DNA from 2 places in the Rhizobium sp. Nf11,1 genome. Region 1 is predicted to be linked to the other one. Evidence: predicted binding sites of a transcription regulator. Region 1 holds the regulator's gene; the other holds the start of a gene.
The links. The regulator LexA, encoded in region 1, represses DNA repair genes until DNA is damaged. The targets are predictions, from matches to a motif close to TGTTCNNNNTGTGTTCNG.
Positions count from the first base shown of each region.

Region 2: a site for LexA is predicted at 2,010-2,027, ahead of ACQ7C1_RS26020 (putative DNA modification/repair radical SAM protein). Genes of this name have one in related genera too.

Region 1 covers NZ_JBOBHU010000017.1:40,539-43,759, reverse strand. The annotation lists gene ACQ7C1_RS22750 (VOC family protein) at 1-778, opposite strand, end outside; gene lexA (transcriptional repressor LexA) at 984-1,700, shown strand; gene ACQ7C1_RS22740 (ComEC/Rec2 family competence protein) at 1,681-3,221, opposite strand, start outside.
Region 2 covers NZ_JBOBHU010000023.1:41,244-44,464, forward strand. The annotation lists gene ACQ7C1_RS26005 (dicarboxylate/amino acid:cation symporter) at 1-119, shown strand, start outside; gene ACQ7C1_RS26010 (glycosyltransferase family 4 protein) at 205-1,263, opposite strand; gene greA (transcription elongation factor GreA) at 1,290-1,766, opposite strand; gene ACQ7C1_RS26020 (putative DNA modification/repair radical SAM protein) at 2,033-3,221, shown strand, end outside.

The sequences.
Region 1 (3,221 bases):
CAAGATCGATGACGGTGAAGAGGATTGCCCGCCCCCGCAGGCCGCGATCGGCTGATGAGACAGTGGTTTCGAAATAGGCCTCCAGCCCTTCCGGCGTCATCAAGCTGATCTTTGCATTCGATGCCGCGATATTCATGCCGAAACCGGTTTTCTCCACCGCCGCCTGCCCAATCGCGAGCCCGACGAAGGCGGCGAATGCCGCCGGGTCCGGTGCACAAAGTGCGATCTCGGCAATGCCGATCACGCCATTGGCGTGCGTCTCCAGCGCGGCGCGATCTGTAGGGAACGAATTGATGCGCTGGCAAGTAAAGAGAAAGAAATCGGGGGCGCGCAAATCAGCTGCAAAGGCCAGCTTAAAGCTGCCGACGCTCTCCGAACCGTCCGGCATCCGCATCGGCCGGCTGAACTGCAACATCTCACCGGCGCTCGCGCCGTTGCTGACGAAGCGCTTATGATCGAGGTCGGCATCCTCGCTGAGGAAGGCCAGCGCAGAAAGTCCCTCCTCGCCGCAGCGGAAACGGAAGGCGCGATTGCGGGCGATGAAGACGTTGCCCTGGCGGGCCGCTGCTTCGCTCTCGTCGACACTCGCCACGCCAAGCGGCTCCAGATAGGTCTTGTCGGCGAAAAAGACGCAGGCATTCTCCGTTCCGAAGGGATGGCGCGCATCGGCGGCGACGGTGAAACCGAGCTTGCCGAGCCTCTCACGCGCCAGATCGATATTGACCACGGGCAGCACGACATGATCCAGCGGGTGCGACCTGGCGGAATGCGCGTTCATGAATATCCCTCCTGAAACCGGCAAGAGACAAGAGATGTGCGACAGCACCTCCCTCAATGCAAGACATGTGCGCCAATCCGGCAAATGAAAATAAAAATCTCCGCGAGTTGACGTGAACTTTTACGGAAATTTAGCTACTTGCGGAACACATATGGAACATATAGTGTCCGTTCTGGATTTGTTTCAATCACGGGGTCTGACGTCGATGCTCACGCGCAAACAACAGGAGCTTCTCCTTTTCATCCATGAGCGCATGAAGGAATCCGGCGTTCCTCCCTCTTTCGACGAAATGAAGGATGCCCTGGACCTCGCCTCGAAATCCGGCATTCACCGCCTGATCACGGCGCTTGAGGAACGCGGCTTCATTCGCCGCCTACCGAACCGCGCCCGGGCACTCGAGGTGATCAAGCTTCCGGAGGCCTATAACCCCAGTCTTCAGCGTCGCGGTTTTTCGCCGAGCGTCATCGAGGGCAGCCTCGGCAAGCCCCAGCCGGTCGCCGCCCCCGCTGCGCCAAAGCCGGTCGCCGACAATGGCAACTCCGTCTCCGTGCCGGTCATGGGACGTATCGCCGCCGGCGTTCCGATCTCGGCGATCCAGAACAACACCCACGATATCGTCGTTCCCGCAGATATGCTCGGCTCCGGTGAGCACTATGCGCTGGAGGTCAAAGGCGATTCGATGATCGACGCCGGCATCTTCGACGGCGACACCGTGATCATTCGCAACGGCAGTACCGCCAGTCCCGGCGATATCGTCGTTGCCCTCGTCGATGACGAGGAAGCAACGCTGAAGCGTTTTCGCCGCAAGGGTGCCTCGATCGCGCTCGAGGCCGCCAACCCGGCTTATGAGACCCGCATCTTCGGGCCCGACCGCGTCAAGGTGCAGGGCAAGCTCGTCGGCCTCATCCGTCGCTATCACTGACGCCGGATGGGCTGGAATCGGTAAAACGATCATTGCGCCAATCATAGGCGCGATGGCGCATCCATGGTCGCGACAAAGCATCGAAGGCGGTGGTGACCTCCAGGCCGGCATCGGCGAAGCGCAATTCAAGCGAACCGGTCCTGCGCAGCGTCTCGCCGGTGAAAAGCGTGCCGCCTGAACGGCAGCTATTGAAACGCAGACGGACCGAGGTCACGACGATATCGGCCGTATCGCAGGCCGGGCCGAGATAGGCGGCATTGTCGATGACGGTGACGATATTGCCATTGCCAAGTCTTGATGTGCACCAAGCCTTCTTGACGCAGGAAAAACGGTTTGCTTCACCGCCTGCGGCGGCTGCCCGCATCGCTGCACTCGCTTCGTTCTGCTGATCGCGGGAAAGCCTGACACGGCGGTCTTCTCCTTCCGGCGGAATGGCCGGACCATCCAGCATCTTCGGCGGATCATGTGTCGGCAGCACCAGCGCTCTCTGCCACTGGTCGAATATGAAATCCGGCGGGTTTTCACGGTTGGAAGCTATTGCCTCAGCCGCGACGACCGCAACCAGACTGCCATCCTCCGAAATCACCAGATCCGGCGGCCGGGGAACCGGCAGAAGCAGCACGATGAGCGTGGAGATGGCGATGATCGATGTGCCGACATGGCGCAGCCGAGTGCGCAGCAGCGTCAGCAGCAGAAAGCCTGCCACCGCCACTGCGAAATACCAGCCGGGCAAGCGGCCGATGCCGATATCACCGCCCCAGCCGGACACTGTCTTGGCAACCGCAATCACCAGATCGAGGCCGAATCCGACGACCTTCCAGAGCGGAGCGTCCAGACCGAAAGGCATGAGCAACATCGCCAACAATCCGGCCGGCATGACGATGAAGGAGATAATCGGCATCGTCGCAAGGTTTGCCGGCAGGCCGTAAGCCGTCAGGCGATGAAAATGCTCGATCGAAAACAATGCGGTGGAAAAGCCGCCGATCAGCGAGGTCAGGAAGACGCCGCCGAAGAAACCGGCGACGGCAACCACCGGCCTGATGATCGGCAGTTTCAGAAAAGCGTTTTCGCGGACACGCCTGTCCTTCCACAACTGATAGCCCGATACCAAGGCCAATGTGGCGGCAAAGGACATCTGAAAGCTCGGTCCCAATACTTCCGAAGGTGAAATGGCGATGATGATGAGCGCGGAGAGAACGACATTGCGCAGGCTGATCGACGGCCGGTCGAAGAAGACGGCAATCAGCATGATGGCCATCATGATAAAGGCGCGCTCGGCCGAAACCCCGAAACCGGAGATCAGGTAATAGGCGGTGACGGCGATGAGCGCGCCGGCAGCGGCGATTTTCTTTGTCGGATAGGCTTGGGCGACGCCGGGAAAGAGGCTGAGCAGCATCCGAAAGCCGACGAAGAAGATGCCAGCCGACAGCGCCATGTTGAGGCCCGAGATCGCGACGATATGGGCAAGGCCGGACTGGCGCAGCGCCTCCGTCGTCGCGTGCGATATGGCGCGCCGTTCGT
Region 2 (3,221 bases), on a different contig from region 1:
TCGCGACGATCGTCGTGGCACGCTGGGAAAAGGAACTGGATACCGCGCAACTCGCCGCAGCTCTCGGCGGCCAGACGGAAGAGGGCGTCCCGGCTGTGACGCTTCAGCCGGCGGAATAAAAGGCGGCTTTGTTCGCCCTTCTTGGATATTTGCAGCGGCCCGTCATGTGATGGGCCGTTCGCTTTTTGCTAAATCTCGTTCCGCTCAGCCGCGATTATCGCCGAGTAGGCGATCGTAGACGGCGCCGATCGCGCGTGCTTCCTTCTCCAGAGCGAAATTCAACCTGACGTGGCGCAACGCATTCTCGCCATGGGCAATCGCGAGAGTTGGATTTGCGATGTAAGGGGCGATGGCCCGCGTCAGCGCCTCGCCATCGCCCGCAGCCACCACCGCGCCGGTCTCGCCTTCGGCGATGAGTTCGGCATAGGCGCCGGCGTCCGATGCCACCACCGCGGTCCGCGAGGCCATGGCTTCGAGCGGCGTCAGACCGAAGCCCTCATTGCGGGAAGGGGCTACGTAAAGCGTCAAACGGCGATACCAGATTTTGATATCGGGCACTTCACCGAGGAAAAGGATTCGGTCGGCGAGGCCCGCGGCGGCGACATCGGCCTTGAGCTTTTCGCCGAAGTCGGTGTGCTCCGCCGTCACGCGGCCGGAGACGACGGCCGTCCATTCGGGGTGCTGCGGTAAGAGTTCGATCATCGCTTGGACGAAGAGATCGGTGCCTTTCTGATGGCGCACGCGGCCGAAGCAGCCGACGAGATAGCGTCCGCGCAGCCCGGTGGCGCCAATGCCATCGTCGGCCGTTTCCGGCGGGTGGAACAAGGAAAGGTCGACGCCATGCTGGATGACCGTGTGAGGCACCTCGAGAAAGGAGCCGGAACGGTCGCTGGTCGCGATTACCGCATCCATGCGGCGGAGCAGCCATTTCGTATAGGCGGTGTGACGGCGTTGCGCGGCCGAGGTGAAGAGCAGCTTCAGCGGCATGCGCAGGACATGACGAAGCAGGATGCCGACGGCCATCTCATTGTTGCGGCGGGCGTGCCAGACGCGGTGACGGCGCCGGGCCGGCGGGCGCCAGAGCCCGAAAAGCTGCGCCCAACTCAGCTTTGGCAGGCCCTCCGGCAGGCCCGGCCCGAGCGTTGCTATGCGCATGCCAAGCCGGATCTGGCACGGGATGAGCTGGACGATGGTCGAGGTGACGCCGGAGAGCCGGCGCTTGAAATTGGGCGCGATGATCTCGACGTCACGAATGTCCGGCAAGGATGGATCTCATGTCTGGCGGGCGATCAGCCCCAGGAAACCTGGAGGATTTCGTAGGCCTTGGAGCCACCGGGCGCGTTGACCTCGATGGAATCGCCGACTTCCTTGCCGATCAGCGCACGGGCGATCGGGGAGGAGATGGAGATGCGGCCGGCCTTGACGTCGGCTTCCTGGTCGCCGACGATCTGGTAGGTCTTTTCTTCCTCGGTGTCCTCGTCGACGAGCTTCACCCTGGCGCCGAACTTGATCTTGTCGCCCGACATCTTGGTGAGATCGATAACCTCGGCGCGCGCCGTCAGGTCTTCCAGCTCGGTGATGCGGCCCTCGTTGTGGCTCTGGGCTTCCTTGGCGGCGTGGTATTCGGCATTTTCGGAAAGGTCGCCATGAGCACGGGCTTCGGCGATCGCCTCGATGATTCGGGGACGCTCTTCCTGCTGACGCCAGCGCAGTTCTTCCTGCAGCTTGACGAAACCACCCTGTGTCATTGGTACCTTATCAACCATTTTTCTGTCCTTCACTCCTTGCGGCCGCCCGTCTTGCGTCAGCACAGTCAGGCACACACAAAAGAAAACAGGTCCCGAAGGGGAGCTTCGGAACCGTGCCACAATCATAGTTGCATGCTTATAGCAGATCGCCACGGCTGATTTCCAGAAAATTCGCATAAATGAAACCCAACCCGCTGGTACGTCAGGTGATGTGCGCCAAAACGGGGCAGAAGCGGGGACGTCGGGATTGACTTTGCAGCCAAGAACATATAGTGAACATTCTAATGAAGAAGTCGCTAACCGAACGTTTGGCCATCCTTTCAGACGCCGCGAAATACGATGCTTCCTGTGCTTCCAGCGGCACGGTGAAACGCGATTCGAGCAGAAGCGGCGGATTGGGTTCGACCGAGGGATCCGGCATCTGCCATGCCTATGCTCCGGATGGGCGGTGCATTTCGCTTCTGAAGATCCTGCTCACCAATTTCTGCATCTATGACTGCGCCTATTGCGTCAATCGCTCCTCTAGCAATGTCGAGCGGGCACGCTTCACCGCGGAGGAGGTCGTCTGGCTGACGCTCGAATTCTACCGCCGCAACTATATCGAAGGCCTCTTCCTGTCCTCCGGTATCATTCGCTCTTCCGATTACACGATGGAGGAGCTGGTCCGCATCGTGCGTGAGCTGCGGGTAACCCACAATTTCCGCGGCTATATCCATCTCAAAGCGATCCCTGAGGCGTCGCCGCATCTGATCGAGGAGGCGGGGCTTCATGCCGACAGGCTGTCGCTCAATATCGAACTGCCGACCGATAGCGGGATTTCCCGTTTCGCACCGGAGAAGAAGCCTGCCAGTATTAGGCGATCGATGGGGGACCTTCGGCTCAAGATCGAGGCGGCCAGTGAGCCGACATTAAAGACGAGGAAACGACAGCGTTTCGTCCCGGCCGGCCAGAGCACGCAGATGATCGTCGGCGCAGATGGGGCCAATGATGCGACGATCCTTGCGAGCAGCGGCCGGCTTTACAGCAGCTATGGCCTGAAGCGCGTCTATTACTCCGCCTTCAGCCCCATCCCCGACGCGTCGAAAAACCTGCCGCTGATCAAACCGCCGCTGATGCGAGAACACCGGCTCTACCAAGCAGACTGGCTGTATCGGTTCTACGGTTTCGGCATCGAGGAAATCACTGCAAACCAGGCGGGCGGCATGCTCGATCTCAATCTCGATCCGAAGCTTGCGTGGGCGCTTGCCAACCGGGGCGAATTTCCGGTCGACATCAACAAGGCCGAGCGCGAGCGGTTGCTGCGTGTTCCGGGTCTCGGCACCAGGACGGTGAAGGCGATCGTTTCGGCGCGCCGTTTTCGCCGCCTGCGGCTCGACGATCTCTCGCGGCTCGGCGTCTCGGTCAAGAAAGTTCAAGCCTTCATCTCAGCGGAAGGCTGGTCGCCCCGACGGCTGATCGACCGCCCGGACCTGC